2 regions of the Simiduia curdlanivorans genome follow, and region 1 is predicted to be linked to the other one. Evidence: predicted binding sites of a transcription regulator. Region 1 holds the regulator's gene; the other holds the start of a gene.
The links. Region 1 encodes sigma-54, which starts transcription at its own class of promoters, with help from an activator protein. Its sites were predicted from a motif close to TGGCACANNNNTTGCNNT; they were not measured.

Region 1 (10,365 bases):
CAAGCACGCATCGACCAACAGTTTGTTAAAGCCTGTGAAATCATCTTGGCCTGTCAAGGGCGCGTCATCGTCACCGGCATGGGTAAATCCGGCCACATAGGTGGCAAGATGGCAGCCACCTTTGCCAGCACTGGCACCCCCGCCTTCTTCGTGCACCCGGGCGAAGCCAGCCATGGCGACTTAGGCATGGTCACAAAAAATGATGTGGTGATCGCCATCTCCAACTCGGGCAGCTCGGCCGAAGTGTTAACGCTGATACCGCTATTTAAGCGCATGCAAATCAACATCATTAGCATGACCGGCAACCCTAATTCGCCACTCGCACAAGCGGCCGACGTAAATTTAGATATCAGTATTAAAGAAGAGGCCTGTCCGCTCGATCTTGCCCCCACCTCATCAACCACGGTTACCCTGGTCATGGGCGATGCCCTCGCGGTGGCGCTATTGGAGGCGCGTGGGTTTACTAAAGAAGAGTTCGCCTTCTCTCACCCAGGCGGTGCCTTGGGTCGACGCCTACTTATTCGCGCCAGCGATCTGATGCACAGCGGCACCGAATTGCCAAAAGTGTCGCCCGACAGCCTACTCTCGTCAGCGTTGGTGGAGATGACTCGGACCGGTTTTGGTATGACTACCATCGTCGACAGCAACGATCAATTAATAGGCGTTTTCACCGACGGTGACCTGCGCCGCAATGTCGATCAGGGTATTAACCTTGCCACCGCCACCATGGCACAAGTCATGAACAAAAAGCCCAAGGCTATCAAGGCATCGCTCTTAGCAGCCGAAGCGCTAAACGTCATGGAGCAAAGAAAGATTACCGCCCTGGTGGTGGAGGATGACAACAATCATCCCGTGGGTTTGCTGCACATGCACGACATATTGCGTGCCGGAATCGTTTAGTTTTTAAGAGTTAACTCCATGACACAAGTTTTAAAAATTGCCCAATCCATTCGCCTACTGCTGCTCGATGTGGACGGCGTTTTAACCGACGGCAAGCTGTATTTCGATAACAGCGGCAACGAGATGAAAGCGTTCAACACGCAAGATGGCCACGGCATAAAACTGCTGCAAAAAACCGGGGTTAAAGTGGGCATCATCACCGGCCGCACCAGCGCACTGGTGGAGCGCCGAGCTAAAGATCTGGGCATTACTATTTTAATTCAAGGGCGCGAAGATAAATTTACCGCGCTACAAGAAATACTCGCCAGCCACTCTATCGCGCTAGAACAAATCGCTTTTATGGGCGACGATCACCCCGACCTAACCTGCATGGTTAAAGTGGGCCTCGCCATGACAACAGCAAACGCCCACCCGGATGTGGTAGCCCAAGCCCACTGGCAAAGTAGCCGCAACGGTGGCGAAGGCGCGGTGCGCGAGGCTTGCGACTACCTAATGAAATCTCAAGGTACACACCAAGACCTGCTCAATGTCTATTTAGGTAAAGACTAAAAGCATGGCAATACTAAAGAAATTACTGCCAATAATTATCGCCATTATGGTTGTTGTTTATCTGTTTAGTGTCGACAACCCGTCCAGCCGACTGTTCGATAAAGGCAGCGCTAAAGACCAACAAATGGCACCGGCTTTTTTTATTACCAACTTTATTAGCAAACAATACGATGTGAGCGGAAGCTTAAGCCAACACATCACCGGTGCGCGCGCCGATCACTTCCAACCCAAAGGCAAGGCGAGCGATCAAGACTACACCCTAATAGAAACCATAGAAGCCCAAATTTTCACGCACAACACCCGCCCTTGGCACATCACAGCCGATCAGGGGCGCGCGACAGAAAAAGGCCAGCAAGTTGAACTGATTGGCAACGTGCATTTATGGCAGGAAGATCCAGTCAAAGGCATAACGGAACTCTTTACCGATCGAATGATCTATTTTACTAAGCGTCAAATAGCCGATACCGACCAGCCGGTAAAAATCATTACACCGACGGGCACAACCACTGCAGTGGGTTTAACCGCTGACATGAAGGCCCAAACACTCACGCTTAAACACAAGGTAAGAGGAACCCATGCCCCTTATTAATACCGTTAAAGGTGCTGTTAAAAATACAACCATCCTAGCCTTGGCGCTGACCAGCGTTTTAAGTTACGGCCTACCCGAGGATCGCGACCAACCGATTCAGATCGAAGCCGACAAAGCAACGCAGGATCAAAATAAAGGCATCACTGTTTACACCGGCAACGTGCAAATGGATCAAGGTAGCATTCATATTGTTGCCGATAAAATTGTCATCCACAGCGCCGAGAAAAAAGTTAACCGCATTGTTGCCACCGGCGCGCCCGCGCACTTTCAACAAAAGCCGGCACTCGACAAAGAAGTGATTATTGCGCGCGGCAACACGCTCAAGTACGAGGTTGTAGAAGATAAATTAACCATCACTGAAAACGCGCAAGTTGAACAAGACGGCTCCATCGTGACGGGCGATATTATTAACTACGACATTCATCTCGCGCTGGTGGAAGCCGGCAGCCGAGACAGTAATAATTCCCGGGTAAAAATGATTCTTCAACCCCAGAAAAAAAACAGCGACGCGAAGGAATAGCATGGCTAAATTAAGTGCATTAAATTTGGCCAAAAGTTACAAGGGTCGGCGTGTCGTTATCGATGTGTCCATGGAGGTCAACAGCGGTCAAATCGTCGGCCTACTCGGCCCCAATGGGGCAGGCAAAACCACCTGTTTTTACATGATTGCGGGCCTGGTGGAAAATGACGCCGGGCGCGTATTAATCGACGATAAAAACCTGACGGGCATGCCCATCCACGGCCGCGCGCGCGCCGGTATCGGCTATCTACCCCAAGAAGCGTCCGTATTTCGCAAGCTCACCGTGGCCAACAATATTCTCGCCATACTGGAGACGCGCAAGGAGCTCAACCGCAAGCAACGCCTCGCACGCATGGAAGCATTGCTCGAAGAATTTCACATCACCCATATTCGAGACAGCCTAGGCATGGCACTTTCTGGCGGCGAGCGACGACGCGTAGAAATTGCACGGGCATTGGCCACTGAGCCGCAGTTTATTTTGCTGGACGAGCCCTTTGCTGGGGTAGACCCAATTTCCGTGGGCGACATTAAAAACATCATCAAACACCTCAAAGAACGCGGTATAGGCGTGCTTATTACCGATCACAATGTGCGCGAAACTCTCAGTATCTGCGAGAAAGCCTATATCGTCAGCGAGGGGCATATCATCGCAGAAGGCGACGCCAATACTGTGCTAGCCAACCAGCGAGTCCGCGAGGTTTATTTAGGTGATCAATTCACTCTCTAATTTTAATTTACCCTACGGCTCATAAAGGCATGGAGCTTGCTTGTCAATATTGCCTGAGCCCTGACGGATGACTACACTAAGACCATACCTCGGCGAAGTTGCGAGGCACTACCTTAAAGGATGTTAGTCATCAAACCATGAAGCCATCACTACAGCTCAAGCTAGGTCAACAACTGACCATGACGCCGCAGTTGCAGCAGGCCATCCGGCTGCTGCAGTTGTCCACCTTGGATTTGCAAGCGGAAATTCAGGAGGCGCTAGAATCCAACCCCATGCTCGAAATATCAGAGGGCGAAGACGGGGCACAGGACACAGAGGCCAGTAGCGATGTCAGCGAACCTAGCGACCCAGAATTTAACAGTGCCAAAGAATCTACCGAAACCAACCTACAAGAATTAAACACGCCGGAAACTTCACCCGATAACAACCAGTCCAATGAGATGGATAGTGACTGGAACAACGACATACCCGACGACCTGCCGGTCGACACCAACTGGGACGACATCTACACCTCCGGCCCAGCCAGCAGCGGTTCAGGCAGCGACGAAGACCGCGATTACGAGCGCGGCGATAGCACCGGCGAAAGCCTGCAGGAACACCTGCTGTGGCAGCTCAATTTAACCCCCATGAGCGACAGGGACAGAGTCATCGCCCTATCGATCATCGACGATATCGAACCGAGCGGCATGCTGGGCAACCCCATCGGCGACATAGCCGAGGGCCTCAATCAAGAACAGGAAATGCTCGAAGACCCGGTTGAACTGGACGAAGTGTTAGCGGTTCTCCATCGCATTCAACAGTTTGACCCGGTCGGTGTCGCCGGCCAAGACTTGGCCGAGTGCCTACTTATCCAACTGCGAACACTGCCAACTACTACACCTTTCCTAGATGCTGCTAAGCTTATTGTTAAGGATCATTTAGCGCTGTTAGGCAATCGCGATTACAAGCAACTGATGCGGCGCTGTAAACTTAAAGAAGCTGAGCTGGCAGAGGTAATCGGGTTAATTCAAACCCTAAACCCGCGCCCCGGCGAACAAATCGCACAGGCCGATACTGAATATGTTGTTCCAGATGTCTTTGTCAGTAAGAAGCAGGATCGCTGGTTAGTGGAACTTAACCCAGACATAGCGCCTAAAATACGCATTAACGCTGGTTACGCCTCGCTCGTCAAACGGGCAGATACCAGCCCAGATAACAACTTCATGCGCGACCATTTGCAAGAGGCGCGCTGGTTCCTCAAGAGCCTGCAAAGCCGCAACGAAACCCTGCTCAAGGTCGCCAGTTGCATCGTCGAAAAGCAAATGGGCTTTTTTGAATCCGGCCCCGAGGCCATGCGCCCTATGGTACTGCACGACATTGCAGAAGAAGTTGGCATGCACGAGTCCACCATCTCCCGCGTTACCACACAAAAGTATATGCACACCCCGCGGGGCATCTTCGAGCTGAAATACTTTTTCTCCAGCCACGTCAGCACGGATGCGGGTGGAGAGTGCTCATCCACCGCGATTCGCGCCATTATTAAGAAGCTGGTGGCGGCTGAGAATCCGAAAAAACCCTTAAGCGACAGTAAAATCACCACCCTGCTTGAAGAGCAAGGCATTCAGGTAGCGCGCAGAACTATCGCTAAATACCGAGAGTCATTGGGCATTGCAGCATCCAATGAACGCAAGAGATTGATCTAAACGCTAGATCAAGCAACACCGCTACACCCTAGTTTTAGGCGCCCAGCTTTGGGGTTTGCACCAAAAAAGGGCAGTTGACAGCAAAAGCAGCGACACAAAGGAGCAGCCGAATGCAAATAAATATCAGCGGACACCACCTAGACCTGACCGACGCCATAAAAGATTACGTCCATGCAAAGCTGGAAAAGCTCGAGCGACACCACGACCGAATAACCAGTATCAACACCATACTAAGTGTTGATAAACTACAGCAAAAGGCGGAAGCGACAGTACACGTCAGTGGCGCTGAATTTTTCGCTGATTCAGAGTCTCAGGATCTCTATGCAGCCATAGACCTGCTCTCTGATAAGCTAGATCGCCAACTAATTAAACACAAAGAAAAACTCCGAAGCCATCGATAACCCTATGCAGTTTGAAACCCTTCTAGCCCCTCGCCGTGTACAACACGGTGTAGAGGGCGTCAGTAAAAAGCGCGTGCTTGAGACGATCGCCAACATCATCGCCACTGATATACCCAGCCTAGATGCCGATACACTATTTCGCAGCTTAATCGCGCGTGAAAAACTGGGTAGCACGGGCTTAGGTCATGGAATTGCTATCCCACACTGTCGAGTCGCCAGCTGTGAAAGCACTATTGGCGCTTTGGTTGTGCTCTCCAGCCCGATCGACTTCGATGCCATCGACGGTGCGCCGGTCGACGTCATATTTACCCTTATGGTGCCGGAAGAAGCCAGTAGCGAGCACTTACAAACATTGGCAAAACTGGCCGAATTATTTCAACAGGAAGAATTCCGCGCGGCACTGAGAACGGCTGAGACAAGCGATCTACTCTATAGTAGGGTAAGCGCATACCTTGCCACGCAATAAAGGGATTCTGTCAACATGAATACGGATAAAAGTACGGTCAAACAATCACCGCGCTTAATTATCGTCAGTGGCCGCTCCGGAGCAGGCAAGAGTACCGCCCTGCACGTGCTCGAAGATTTAGGATTTAACTGTGTCGATAATCTGCCTTTGCGCTTACTACCCGAGCTGGTACATCAATTAGTATCAGATCCAACACCCAATTCTCTATTTGCGATCAGCGTCGATGCTCGCAATGCTTGGCAGGAACTGCCCAAGTTTCCACAATTGGTGGCCGACGCCAATGCCAAGGGTATACGGATCGAGGTCATGTTTTTAGATGCCCGATCACCGGTACTGATTCAGCGCTTTAGCGAAACGCGGCGCAAGCACCCACTTAGTAAAGAAGGGGTCAGCCTAAAAGAGGCGACGGTAAAAGAGCGCGAGCTACTGCAACCCATCGTCGATTTAGCCGATCTAGTCATCGACACAACCACCCTCACCCTGCATCAACTGCGCGACCTGGTCAAAAACCGCGTCAGCTTGAACGCCGATACCAGTATGTCCGTGCAACTGGTGTCCTTTGGCTTTAAGCGCGGGGTGCCGGTAGACGCCGATTTCGTATTTGACGTGCGCTGCCTACCCAATCCTTACTGGAAACCCCACTTGAGGGCCCTAACGGGGCAAGATCAGCCGGTGGCGGATTTTTTAGAAGAACAAGAAGACACGCGCCTAATGCGCAGCGATATTCTGGCGCACTTAACGCGCTGGCTGCCAAAATTTGAACAAAGCAACCGCAGCTACATGACCATCGCTATTGGCTGCACTGGTGGCCAACACCGATCGGTTTATATGGCCGAAGAACTTTATAAAGCACTGGCGGGAAAAAACTCTAAACTACAACTTAGGCATCGAGAATTAACCGGCACAAAGGGCTAGGCGTAGCGTGATTGAAACCCAAATAGAGATTATCAACAAGCTAGGCCTGCACGCCCGTGCGGCGGCAAAAATGGCGACCTTGTGCGCACGTTTTGGCTGCAAAATTCAAGCGGGCATCGGCGAGAGAATGGTAGACGGCAAAAGTGTTATGTCGCTCATGCTGCTAGCCGCGGCCAAAGGCACACAGCTCAACCTAAGAACCGACGGCGACGATGAGCAGGAAGCCATGGACGCCATCACCGCTCTGATCAACGACTACTTCGGCGAAGGCGAGTAACGCTGTCGCTTTAACCCCGAGTTGGGTACCATGCGGGCCGAGACGCAACCGCCCGCACCTGATGGAAGGGCCGAGCAAGAATTTTGGATATTATCATGGCAAATCACGACCCAGCTGACGACCTGCTCGACGGCGAAGAACTCCCAAAAAGTCGAACCCAAATCAAAAACGAGGCCACAGCGCTACAGCAGCTTGGGGCTAAGCTATGTGATCTCAATAAGGATCAGCTGAGCAAGATTCCGCTGCCGGAAACGTTGCAACTGGCTATCGTAGAAATGGGTCGCATCAAAACCAACAGCGCAAAACGCCGGCACATGCAGTTTATTGGGCGACTGATGCGCGAAGCCGATCACGAAGCCATCGCAGCAGCTTACCAAGGCTTAATGCAAGTTTCAGAACAACACGTTTTGCAACAACACCTAGCCGAGCGTTGGCGCGATCGGTTTATTGCCGATGGCGACGACGCTATCAACGAGTTTATGTTGGACTACCCTCAAGCTGACCGACAGCAACTAAGGCAACTAGTGCGCACGGCAAAGTCCGAACTCGAGCGCAGCAAGCCGCCTGCTGCTGCACGCAAAGTCTTTCGTGCGATACGCGACACCATCGTGTCTAGCAGCCTTGTTTAGTGAAATCATCTTTTTTACCGGCATTTTAGGCTGCGCAGTTTTTGCTATCTCTGGCGCCCTAGCGGCGGCAGAGAAACAGCAAGATATCATGAGCTTTATCCTTCTGGGTGTAGTCACCGGCATTGGTGGCGGCACCATAAGAGATCTAATACTCAATAAACCTCAAGTGTTTTGGTTAGCCGAACCGATTTATCTTTATGTGTGCGTGATCGCCTCGGCGCTCACCTACTTTATTGCCCACTATATAGCGTCAAAACACCGCGCGCTGGTGTGGATGGACGCCGCCGGTATGGCCCTGTTTAGCGTGATGGCAACTCACACGTCACTCGCGTGGAACGACTCCTGGCTAGTCGCTATCGCCATGGCCATGATAACCGCCTCCTTCGGCGGTGTGATTCGCGACGTTATGCTCGACCAAATGCCGGTTATTTTGGAACCTGAAATTTACGTCTCGGCGAGCGTGACGGGTTCGCTCGTGTTTCTCATCGCAAATCATCTGCAGCTAGACTCGTCATTAAGCATCTGCCTAGGCTTTATCGGCGCCTTCAGTCTGCGCGGTGCTGCGATTATTTGGGACCTTAGGCTACCAAAATACCAAGACTAACTATTGCTGTTGATCGGGAATAAATTCTAACGCCGCCGAATTGATGCAATAGCGTAAGCCAGTGGGCTCTGGCCCATCTTCGAACACATGGCCAAGATGCTCACCACATTTGGATAATACCTCTACCCGGCGCATACCCCAGCTGTAATCTTTTTTAAGGACGATATTGTCGGCATTAAACATCTCCCAAAAGCTGGGCCAGCCGCTGCCCGATTCATACTTATGCTCAGACCGAAATACCGGTAATTTACACCCGGCTGTCACAAAAGTACCCTCACCTTTTGTCTCTAACAAAGCGCCTGTAAAAGCTCTCTCGGTGGCGCCATTCCACATCACATCAAATTGTTGCGCCGTTAATAACTCGGCCCATACATCTCTGGAGATCGATTCAAGATTTCGCTGATCAGCGATCATTTTTTTAGCTTGTTCTATTTTTTCATTATCTACTTGGGCCTTGTCCGCACAGGCGAAGAGCGAAACCAGCAGCAAGATACAACCAATCATCTTTGTCACAGCGATACCTCTATATACGGCAAATGAGTCTAGTTATCGGTTAGACTCGGCCTAGATGTATTTGTTACACCCGCGCTTTTCTAAGCTCTAGGGGAAGCCAGCCAACTCAGAGCATTGCCGCAAGTTTCCTATGTTGCATCGCCGCTAATTCGTTTTTTAATGCTTTTGTCATCCAAAATCCCATTTCGCTCGTAACCGACTAAAATCCTATAACCATGAGCTGACGCCATGCGACTAATCACACCGCACCAAGGGTTAAATTTCGCAACCAAGGATATTTACGGCAAACCCTTCAGCTTGAAAAGTTTCAGGGGCAAGCGCGTTATGCTGTCATTTTTCCGCGATGCAGCCTGCCCCTTCTGCCACTTACGGGTGTATGAGCTGAGTCAAAATTATCAGCACTGGCAAGATCAAAACCTCGAAGTAATTGCCGTGTTTAGCGACACCCCAGCGCAAGTGCGCCGCTTTGTTGCTAATCACCCTCGGCCATTCACTATGCTCGCCGACCCCAAATTGGCGCTATACAATCATTATGGTGTCGAGCAATCGGGCACAGCTCTACTCAAAGCCTTGGTATTGAAACTACCTAGGATCATTAGGGGTTTTATGCTCGGCGCTAAACCCAGTAACAACCCACATGTTAAGTTGGTGCCAGCAGATTTTCTCATTGACGAAGACGGGGCAATTCAACAGGCCTGGTACGGCCGAGACACCAGCGACCATATCCCACTGGCACAAGTACAGGCATTTATTGACACAGCGAGCAGGACCTCAAGCCATACACCTAAATTCGCCTAGCCAGTTAAATTAACCCAACCCGAGGAATCGACTGCGGTAGCGCAACTGCAGCACTTGTGCATCTAAGCTCGCACTAGGGAACCTCTGAATAACTCTGGTGCAGCTCTGGCTTCCAGCAAATTTCGTGGGCTAGGCGCGGCTTCGAAGGCATACCGGGGTCTGTCGAGCAGTCGCAACAACGCACACGGAATTTGCTGGAAGCCCCGTAGGGCGAGGCCTTTAGCGCCCATCCGTTGCGTTGAGCTTCTTGCTAAGCGCTAGGGCCATTAGCTGCGAAACTCGCCTTGCGGCTGACCGCTACAGGTCACGCAGAGCGGTACCAGAGTTATTCAGAGGTTCCCTAGTTATCGAGGATAGGTTTATCTTCTTCACTATGACCAAAGTTTTCTTGGTTAGTGGATCGTTGACTTGAACTTGACTGTTCCGAACTTGTAGATGAATCCAAAGCGGTGGTTGGGTCACCAACAGCAGGTTCTTGCGGGGACTCTGTTTGAGCGCTGCCGGCTTTCTTCGGGTTGTCTGCAACTTGTTTAAACTGCATGCTTGGGTTATCCAACGCACCAACCACCCGATAGTTAACACTGGTCATTTTATCGAATTGCTTTTCAAATAACCGGCTGGCAACAAATACCCCCGCAGCCACGGGTAAACCGGCTGAGACCGCCGCAATAAAAGTGAGGTTATCTAACACGGGCAAGTTAACCGTAAGCTTGGTATCGATGGTGTTATCGACCAAATTCACCTGCCCTTCCATCTGCATTTTGCTCGACGGCGTTTTTACCGACACAGGTGTAT
Region 2 (10,365 bases), 1.1 Mb from region 1:
TCCGATGGCAATGAGGTTGCCATGATCGTTTCCGACATCAACATGGGTAAACTTTCCGGGCACGACCTACTGCGCCATGTGCGTCAATACCACCCACAGGTACCCGTGTTACTAGTGACGGCCTACGGCAGCATTGTCGACTCGGTAGAAGCCATGCGCGAGGGCGCGGTGGATTATTTGGTGAAGCCATTTGAGTCCCAGGACTTGGTCCAGTTAGTCCATAAACACGCAATCAATCAGGGCATTGTGTATGACGCGCCGGTGGCCGAGTCGGCACAAAGCAAGCAGCTACTGCAGCTGGCCGATCGAGTGGCGCAATCGGATTCTACGGTATTAATACTCGGTGAATCAGGCACAGGTAAGGAGGTGTTAGCCCGCTATATCCACGCTCGATCGGCGCGTAGGGATCAACCCTTCGTGGCCATTAACTGCGCAGCCATACCTGAAAACATGCTCGAGGCCGTGCTTTTCGGCCATGAAAAGGGGGCCTATACCGGCGCTCACGCGAGCGCACCCGGTAAATTTGAACAGGCCAACGGTGGAACTTTGTTGCTCGATGAAATATCGGAAATGGCGCTCGGTTTACAGGCTAAATTGTTGCGGGTTTTACAGGAGCGCGAGGTTGAGCGCTTGGGCGGTCGAAAATTGATCAAGCTCGATGTTAGGGTTATGGCTACCTCGAATAGAGGCATGCGCGAAGAGGTGCTAAACGGCCGTTTTCGCGAGGATTTGTACTACCGCTTAAGTGTGTTGCCTATGCAATGGCAGCCCCTTAGGGCGCGCAAAGATGATATTCGCCCATTGGCCGAGAGCCTTATGCGCCGGCATGCGCAAAAGCAGGGGCGCAAAGGCGTTGTGTTAAGCCCGGCAGCCATACAAACCTTGGAAAACTACCCTTGGCCAGGCAATGTTCGAGAGCTGGATAATGTCATGCAGCGGGCGTTGATTTTGCAGCCTAGCTCGCGCATAGAACCCTTGGATCTAGGCTTGGAGTTTGGTTTAGGCCAAACCCCAGCCGACCAGTCCTTGTTTGTACCGAGTGCTGCTGCCGCGGTGCGACAGCAAGAAACCCCCGAGCCCAATGTGTCCGATGGCCTGCTGGGCGACGACCTGAAAAAGCGTGAATTTGAGGTGATCGTAGATACCTTGCGCAAGGTTCATGGCAGTCGAAAGGACACCGCGGCTCGCCTCGGCATCAGCGCCCGAACCCTGCGCTATAAAGTGGCTCGATTAAAGGATGATGGCTTTGATGTAGACGGCGCTTGGAAGATGGCACACTGATAAAAATTAGTGAAATAAACAGTTGACCGCAGCGCTAGCCCGTTATATTTTCCGCGACAGGCTAGGGTCGACCCAGATGCGGATGTAGCCGGTCTCGAATCTACCTTCAGCTTATAACTAAAGCAGCTTATTTCTTTGAATTTTCTGCTTTTTGATAACCAGATTTTTTGCTTAGGTGGGGTAGGTTATGTCTGGTATGGAATTAAGTGTTGGCTTCGACGACAGTGACGATGTGTACGTTATGGACAATAGCGTGGATGACGTAGATACACGCGTGGCAGCAAATGCAACTGACCCGAGGCGCCGTTTAGAAGAGCGTCTCGAGGAGATGCGATTAAAGCGCGAACTGCGCGAACTGGATTTGGATTTTCGAATTTAAATCACTCCCTAAGAAAAGCGGCATTAGCCGCTTTTTTTTCGCCTGAACAATTCCTTTTTAAGCTCAAAGGCAAATTTGTGCCGCCGGCAATTCTTGGCCTGCTTTGTGCATTTATAGGTGAAAGAGCACAACATTTGGCTGAAAAGTCAAAAAGCCGACGGTGATAATTATGGTAGAAAGAATGGATATCAACCGTTTGTTGGTGGAAATGCGAGCCATAAAACAGCAAGCCATGCCGCCACAAGTAAACGATGTCAAAGCCTTGGCTGGTCAAATCCAACCGGGCACGGTAATTGGTGCAACAGAGCCGCCATCGAGCGGCTTCGGCGAGCTCTTTTCAAAAGCGGTTAACAGTGTGAATAACACACAACAAGAATCCACTGCCTTGGCAAAAGCTTATGAAATGGGTGACCAAGGTGTTGATATTACCGATGTCATGATTGCGTCGCAAAAAGCTAGTGTGTCTTTCCAGGCCATGTTGCAAGTGCGAAATAAGTTGGTAGATGCCTACCGCGACGTTATGAACATGCCTATTTAATTTTTGCGGAGCTAAAGCAATATGGCAACGGCAGCGGCTGATTTAGACGATGATTTGTCCGGCGGCGGAAAACCCGGCAACGATTTAGTTGAAGGTTTTAACAACTTAAATCTGATTCGCCAGGCTGGCCTAATGGTCGGCTTGGCGGCTAGTGTGGCCATTGGTTTCGCCGTTGTATTGTGGACCCAGGGTGAAGATTATCGCCCTTTATACGGTAGCCTAGATCGCTTAGACAGTAGCGAAGTGACGCAAATCCTAGAGCAAAATGATATTGGCTTTAAGGTGGATGGCAGCACCGGAGCGCTTCTAGTGGATGCCGATAAAATTCACACGGCGCGTTTGAAATTGGCCGAGGCGGGTATACCCGGTGACAAATCCATAGGCTTTGAGTTACTCGATAAAGAGCAACCCTTAGGTACCAGCCAGTTCATGGAAGGGACGCGCTACCATCGTAGCCTCGAAGGTGAATTGGCCCGCACCATTACCAGTATCAATGCAGTGCGTAGCGCCCGGGTACATTTAGCGATACCTAAGGCTTCGGTGTTTGTACGCGACGCGAGAAAACCAACCGCATCCATCTTCGTCGAACTCTATCCCGGTCGACAGGTAAAGCCCGAACACGTTAAAGCTATGGCCAATCTAGTGGCGTCCAGCATTCCCGAGTTAAAACTCGAAGACGTTACCATTGTCGATCAACGAGGCAATTTACTCAGCGCCGGCGAAGAAAATCTCGAGTTGGTGATGGCGGGGAAGCAGCGCACCTACACGCGTCAAATTGAAGGCGATATAGTTGGCCGTATAAACTCAATCTTAGAACCTATCATCGGTGCCGGGCGCTATAGGGCGGAGGTTTCCGCCGAAGTAGATTTCACTCAGGTGGAGCAGGCGGACGAAATGTTTAACCCGGATTTGCCCGCGGTGAGAAGTGAGCAAACCGTCGATGAATCTCAAATAGGTAACTCTACAGCGGCGGGTATTCCTGGCGCCTTAACCAATCAACCACCTAATGACGGAGCGGCCCCTCAGGTTGCTGGTGCCGGTGAAGCTGGCGGTGCCAATCAATCGCGCCGAGACAGTAAACAAGCGACGCGAAATTTTGAACTCGATAGAACGGTTAGTTATACCAAGCATCAGTTAGGAAAGATAAAGCGCTTAACGGTGGCGGTTGTGGTCGATGACAAAGTCGTTGCGTCGGCTGAGGGTGAGCAACGCCAGCTTTGGACCGAAAATGAGCTCGAGCGATTATCTATATTGGTGCGCGATGCGGTTGGCTTTTCCGCGGCAAGGGGGGATAGTGTTAATGTACTGAACTCGCGTTTCATGGGTATTGAAGAAGTGGTTGTCGAAGAATTGGAGTTCTGGCAGCAACCCTGGTTCTTTAATCTGGCCAAACAAGCCGTTGGGCTCATTATTGTCTTAGTATTAATTACCGGATTATTAAGACCTGTTTTGAAAACCTTGGCAGTAGCGGGTCAACGAGCGAAGGAATTGGAAAACGCCAAAGAAATGGCGGCGCTTGAAGATGCGGGCTTAAGTGGTTTTGAAAATCTATCCGATGAAACTGTAACACTCACAGGCGGCGACGGCTTAGCCTTGCCAAGCCCAGAGGAGAGTTACGAGCAACAAATCAATATGATCAAGGGGTTAGTTGCCGAAGACCCCGGTCGAGTGGCGCAGGTTATAAAACGCTGGGTAAATGAAGAATGAGTGACCCTAAAGCTTCGCAAAAAGCGGCTGACGAAAAGCCGAAATTAAAGCTTTCCAAAGTAGATCAGGCGGCCATTTTGCTGATGTCTATGGGCGAGGCAGATGCTGCACAAGTTTTAAAACACATGGGTCCGAAGGAGGTGCAGAAAGTCGGCACCTCTATGTCGCACCTTAACAACGTGCAGCAATTTGAAGTTGAAGCGGTTATCGCAAATTTTCTAGAAGAAGTTAGAACCTTAACCGGTTTGGGTATGGGTGCCGATGGCTATATCAGAAATATGTTAGTTAGCGCCTTAGGTGAGGATAAGGCCAACGGGCTTATCGATCGTATTTTACTGGGCGGCAACACCACCGGTTTAGATACCTTAAAATGGATGGAATCTCGCTCTGTTGCCGATATTATTCGCAATGAGCACCCGCAAATTCAAGCCATTGTGTTGGCCTATCTCGATAGCGACCAAGCTGCCGAAATCATGGGTTATTTCCCCGATAAGGTGCGGCTAGACATCATGATGCGCGTAGCTTCTCTCGACACAGTGCAGCCCAGCGCGCTGCAAGAGCTCAATGATATTCTCGAGAAACAATTTTCCGGTAATGCCGGGTCGCAAACCAAAGCGATGGGTGGCGTGAAAGTAGCTGCCGAAATTATGAACAATTTAGAGAGCTCCATCGAAGCCGATCTCATGGACTCCATTAAAGAGGTGGATGAAGATCTCGGCACCCAAATTCAAGACCTTATGTTTGTCTTCGACAACCTTAAAGATGTGGATGATCGTGGTATTCAAGCGCTATTGCGCGAAGTTTCCTCTGAGATTCTTATCATTGCGCTCAAAGGTGCTGATGAAAGCCTTCAGGAAAAAATCTTTAAAAATATGTCTAAGCGCGCGGCCGAATTGTTGCGCGATGATCTCGAAGCTAAAGGCCCTGTCCGGCTTACCGAAGTTGAAGGAGCGCAAAAAGAAATTCTTACAATTGCTAGGCGCATGGCTGATGCTGGTGAAATCATGCTCGGTGGCAGCGGCGAGCAAATGCTTTAACGGCTAGCTAGTTTATATATTCCGGCCAATGGATGAGTGAGTAGTGAATGGCGTCTTCCGATAAAGCCTATATCAGCGCTGAGAATGCAACCCACGCGGTTACATGGCTGCCGCCACAAGTGGGTAAACAGGCGAATAAAATTCCCAGTGCTGAAAAAGAAGCACGCGAAGCCAAGCGCCGTGAAGCAGAACGAGCTAAAGAGCGGGTTGAGGATGTAGAACCGGCCAAGTATCCGACCACCGATGAAATTGCCGCGATCTTTGATGCCGCGAGAAAAGAGGGCTTTGCCGAGGGTTTCGCGGCGGGAATGAACCAAGGCTTAGAGCAGGGGCGCGCTGAAGGCGCTGAAAAATCTTACGCTGAACATCATGCCCAAGCCGAGCAGTTGAAGGCTAAGTTACAGGCCATGCTGGATAATTTAGCCGGCCCGGCTGAGCAGGAACAACAACACATATCGGCAATCCTTACACAGGTCATAAAGCGTTTAACGCGCAAGCTTGTTATGACCGAGTTGTCAACGCCAAGCCCGCATATTGAAAATTTAGTTTCTACTTGTGTGGCCTTATTACCCGCGACCCAAACAGAGAGGCGCGCGGTTATTCAATTACACCCAGATGATCTTGCTTATTTGCGTGGCGAGGCTCAATTAGCGTCTATTTTAAGCGCCTGCGAATGGCAGCCTAATGCCGACGTGGCGCAGGGAGGCTGCCTAGTAATTTCACACAGCAGCCAGCTCGACGCAAGGGTTGAGTCGCAATTGCAAACCCTGTTTGAGAATTTTGATAACGGACGCTTTTCCAGTGACGCTGAAGATGAGCCGGCGTTGCGTGTCAGTGAAAAAAGTATCAGTGCCTCAGTCGATCACGGGGATAGCTTAGCAGCCAGTTCGGAATCACAATTAGCCTCAGCTGAATCTGAAACCCAGGATGTTTTTAAACCAGCCATTGATGAGGGAGATTCATCCGCGCAAACCGAGCAAGCACAAGAAGCTCATAAGCCGGTACAACCCGAGCCACCCTTAGACGATGATGGCTCATATGTGGAGTGATATCGCTAGCAGCATTAATGCTCTGGTTCCCGGCGCCGGCGAACCCTTGTTACCGAGAGTGGAGGGGCGGTTAACCCGGGTTGTGGGCATGACACTTGAAGCCGAGGGGGTAGATGTTTCCATTGGCCAAGCCTGCGATATCCTAACGAATTCTGGGCCCGTTGCTGCAGAAGTGGTTGGCTTTAGCGATCAAAAAGTGTTTCTTATGCCCATGGCGCAAGCGTCAAATTTGCGCGTCGGCACCCGCGTTCGTCCCAGGGCGCGCGCCGACGGTATTTTGGTTGGCAATGGGCTGCTAGGGCGTGTTATCGATGCCTTGGGTCAACCCTTAGACCGAAAGGGGCCGCTGAGTGACGTAGCGGACTCGGTATTGGGCCAACAAGCGATCAACCCACTCGATAGACACCCCATATCCGAGCCCCTAGACGTGGGTATTCGGGCTATTAACGGTTTATTGACAGTGGGCAAGGGCCAGCGCATTGGCCTATTCGCCGGCAGTGGCGTGGGTAAGAGTGTCTTGATGGGCATGATGACCCGGTTTACCCAAGCCGATGTGGTGGTGGTTGGTTTGATTGGCGAACGTGGACGCGAGGTAAAAGAGTTTGTCGATCATATTTTAGGTAAAGAGGGCTTGGCGCGCGCCGTGGTGGTGGCTTCACCGGCGGATGATGCACCTCTGCAGCGGCTCAGGGCATCGCATTTAGCCACTGAGATTGCTGAGTATTTCCGCGATCAAGGTAAAAACGTCTTGCTCTTGATGGACTCCTTAACCCGCTATGCCCAGGCGCAGCGAGAGATTGCCCTAGCCATTGGCGAGCCACCGGCCACCCGGGGCTATCCGCCATCGGTGTTCGCCCGATTACCGCAATTGGTAGAGCGAGCTGGTAACGGCGTGGAAGGGGGCGGCTCAATCACGGCTTTTTATACCGTGTTAACCGAAGGTGACGATTTACAAGACCCTATCGCCGACTCTGCCCGCGCCATTCTCGATGGCCATATCGTGCTGTCGCGACGCTTGGCCGATGAGGGTTTATATCCAGCTATCGACGTCGAGGCCTCTATTAGCAGGGTCATGCCCAATGTCGTGAGCGAACAACATTTAAGAGCGGCACAGCAGTTTAAAGGCATGATGTCACAATACACCCAGAATAAAGATTTGATCAGCATTGGTGCCTATCAACCCGGGTCAGATAAGACACTAGACCTCGCCATCGAGCGCTTGCCTTACTTAAAAGATTTTGTCCGGCAATCGCTTAATCAGCCGGTTAGCTTTCGGGACGCAGAGCAGGGCCTAAGGAAGTTATTACAGCCAGCGCCGCTGAAGCCGTCGATGGATAGAGCCAGCGCCCAAGCTGATTCTCAAAGCCTATGAGCCTAAGGTTAAAGCGCGCGGAACTGGTGATTAAGCTTGCCCGGCGCAAGGAAGACCAAGCCGCAAGCCTGCTGCGCCAATGGCGCGAGCGAGTAGAAAATCAGCGCCAGCAGTTGTTAGAGCTGGAAAACTACCAAGAAAGCTATCACAGGTGGCCGCAAGGGGCACAATCAGTTCAGAGCTTGATCACTGAACGAGCCTTTTTTACGCAGTTATCGGGAGTGGTCGATGAGCAACGCCAGCGCCTTTCCCAAATGGAACATCAATACCAACTTTATGTAAATCACTGGCAGGGCCTGCACAAGCGGCGCCAGCTACTCGACGAGCACCGCGACAGGGTTGCCCTCGATGAAACTCAGCGCTTGGATAAGCAATGGGATAAGCTTTGCGATGAGTTAGCGATCACCGCCTTTTCCGCTAAAAAGTAAGTTGCTTATGCCAGATAGCAAAAAAGCGCAGTTTTTCAACGCTCATTATATGACAATGGAATAATCAGCTATGCTTAGCCTTGTGTACTGCCCTCGGTAGTCTCGCTCCGAGATATTGCCCGATACAGAAAGGAAACGACTATGGGAATTCGCGCCACCTATATTGCAGACGACAATCAGCTCACTATTGCCATTGAAGGTCGATTTGATTTTTCTGCACATCAGGAGTTTCGCTCAGCCTATGAGAATGCCGAGCCAAGGCCGGCGCGTTATATCGTCGATATGAAAGACACCAACTACTTAGACAGCTCGGCGCTGGGCATGTTGCTGCTTCTGCGCGACCATGCTGGCGGCGACGGAGCTGACATAACCATCGTTAACTGCAGTCAAGACGTAAAGAAAATCCTCACCATCTCAAATTTCGAGCAACTTTTTACAATCAAGTAATCGTGATTGCTGGGTGAATTGCGCATGGTAACCAGTGCAGTACTGACCATATTAATAGCCGATGACACCAAAACTGACAGGCTCATTCTGGAGCGTATAGTCAAGAATGAAGGCCATAACGTCGTTAGTGTAGAAAATGGTGTTGAGGCCGTTCGTGCTTTTACCGAAGTGCACCCAGACATCGTTTTGCTCGATGCCTTGATGCCAGAAATGGACGGCTTTGAAGCCGCCAAGGCAATCAAGGAACTTGCCGGTGACGACATGGTGCCGGTGATTTTTTTAACCTCCTTAAACGACACCGACTCTTTAGTTAAGTGTTTGAACGCAGGCGGTGACGACTTTCTCTCCAAACCCTATAACCGCTTTATATTGCAAGCAAAGATTAAAGCTTTTTCTCGCATGCGCGATATGCATTCAACTATGCGCCAGCAGCGCAATCAAATTCAGGCCCACCACGACCATATGCTGCAAGAGCAGGCCGTCGCTAAACAGGTGTTCGACAATATTGCCCACAGCGGTTGTTTACATGCCTCCAATGTAAAATATTTTATGTCGCCATTGGCTGTATTCAATGGCGACGTATTGGTTGGTGCCTTAAGGCCCTCGGGCAGCATGATGATTTTGTTAGGCGATTTTACTGGCCACGGCTTGCCAGCCGCCATTGGTGCTATGCCTTTAGCGTCGACCTTTTACGGAATGGCGCATAAGGGCTTTTCGCTTTCTGATATTTTGCGGGAAATTAATCAAAAGCTTAAAGATACACTACCGGTTGGTTTGTTTTGTTGTGCCACCATGGTTGAAATGAACTTTGTTCGAAATCAAATTAGAATTTGGAATGGCGGTTTACCGGATTGTTTTATCTATCGTCAGGCCAGCAAAAAAGTGGAAGTGGTTAAATCTAGCCATTTGCCCTTAGGCGTTGTGGCTGGAAAGGCGTTTAAAGAAGATAGTTGTTTTATCGAACTCGATGAAGGCGATCGCGTATTTCTTTGGTCTGATGGCATCCACGAGGCCCGCAACAGTGAGGGCGATATGTTTGGTGAGCAGCGTTTATTAAACGTCTTTCATCAGGTGTCGGCGGGCGAAGCTATCTTTGACGATATTCTTACCGCTGTACATAGGTTTGTTGGCTCCGTTGAACGCGATGATGATCTGTCTTTGGTTGAACTGGTCATGCAGTCGCCCTCGAACCTGGAGCAACTTCTAGAGCAGCACGGCAGCAGTTCTGCCCGTGGCTTAACCGAGTGGTCACTGATCTTTGAAGTAAAAGCCGCTAGCTTTCGATTTTTTGACCCTTTGCCCTTGTTGCTGGATATTTTACAGTCTGTGCCTGGGTTGAGAAAACATGGCGGTAACCTTTATACAATATTGGCCGAACTCTATTCTAATGCTCTCGAACACGGGGTGTTAAAATTGGATTCCGCTATGAAAAAATCCGCCGATGGTTTTTTGGAATATTATAACTTGCGTTCGCAGCGTCTAGATCAAACCGAAGGCTCGGTGACTTTCGGTATTAGCCATAAGCTGGAAACCGATGGTGGCTTATTAACCATCACCGTAAAAGATACCGGCGCTGGTTTTGATTACAAAAGCATGCAAGCTAAGGCCGAAAACCTCAGTTATTCCGGTCGCGGTATGCACTTAATAAGTGATCTTTCCCAAAAAGTGACTTATAAAGGTGTTGGCAATGAAGTAGAAGTTCAGTTTGCCTGGCATGAAGACCATTAACACCTTCGAACATTATTTAGTGACTAGGATGGAACGAGTACAGGTATGAAACAGCTAGACATTGAAGCCATAGAAACACTTAAGGAAGTGATGGAAGACGATTTTACCATCCTACTAGATACTTTTTTTGAAGATTCCAAATTACGCCTAGAGGATTTACGGAGCAATATATCGTCTGAGGACGCGGAGGCGTTGCGACGTACTGCCCATAGCTTTAAAGGCAGTGCGAGTAACTTAGGCGCCTTGGCCTTGGCCGATTTATGTATGCGAGCCGAATCACTGGGCGCTAAAAGGAGCCTAGAAGGTGCTGATACGCTGGTCAATCAAATAAAAGATGAATACTTTGCTGTTGAAGCCTTATTGAAATCTTATCTCTAACCTAACCTCTGCCGCCTACAT

Region 2: a site for sigma-54 is predicted at 1,755-1,772, ahead of fliE (flagellar hook-basal body complex protein FliE). Genes of this name have one in related genera too.

The regions. Positions count from the first base shown of each region.
Region 1 is NZ_JAUFQG010000004.1:1,987,273-1,997,637, reverse strand. Features, by position in the region: gene QWY82_RS08910 (KpsF/GutQ family sugar-phosphate isomerase) at 1-900, shown strand, start outside; gene QWY82_RS08905 (KdsC family phosphatase) at 919-1,449, shown strand; gene lptC (LPS export ABC transporter periplasmic protein LptC) at 1,454-2,038, shown strand; gene lptA (lipopolysaccharide transport periplasmic protein LptA) at 2,025-2,558, shown strand; gene lptB (LPS export ABC transporter ATP-binding protein) at 2,560-3,285, shown strand; gene QWY82_RS08885 (RNA polymerase factor sigma-54) at 3,423-4,967, shown strand; gene hpf (ribosome hibernation-promoting factor, HPF/YfiA family) at 5,078-5,368, shown strand; gene ptsN (PTS IIA-like nitrogen regulatory protein PtsN) at 5,373-5,834, shown strand; gene rapZ (RNase adapter RapZ) at 5,850-6,749, shown strand; gene QWY82_RS08865 (HPr family phosphocarrier protein) at 6,757-7,026, shown strand; gene yjgA (ribosome biogenesis factor YjgA) at 7,122-7,655, shown strand; gene QWY82_RS08855 (trimeric intracellular cation channel family protein) at 7,648-8,259, shown strand; gene msrB (peptide-methionine (R)-S-oxide reductase MsrB) at 8,260-8,763, opposite strand; gene QWY82_RS08845 (peroxiredoxin family protein) at 9,001-9,570, shown strand; gene QWY82_RS08840 (YhdP family phospholipid transporter) at 9,911-10,365, opposite strand, start outside.
Region 2 is NZ_JAUFQG010000004.1:3,086,519-3,096,883, forward strand. Features, by position in the region: gene QWY82_RS13685 (sigma-54-dependent transcriptional regulator) at 1-1,281, shown strand, start outside; gene QWY82_RS13690 (PA3496 family putative envelope integrity protein) at 1,469-1,660, shown strand; gene fliE (flagellar hook-basal body complex protein FliE) at 1,830-2,198, shown strand; gene fliF (flagellar basal-body MS-ring/collar protein FliF) at 2,220-3,905, shown strand; gene fliG (flagellar motor switch protein FliG) at 3,902-4,942, shown strand; gene QWY82_RS13710 (FliH/SctL family protein) at 4,990-5,991, shown strand; gene fliI (flagellar protein export ATPase FliI) at 5,981-7,363, shown strand; gene QWY82_RS13720 (flagellar export protein FliJ) at 7,390-7,791, shown strand; gene QWY82_RS13725 (STAS domain-containing protein) at 7,933-8,238, shown strand; gene QWY82_RS13730 (ATP-binding SpoIIE family protein phosphatase) at 8,263-9,966, shown strand; gene QWY82_RS13735 (Hpt domain-containing protein) at 10,012-10,344, shown strand.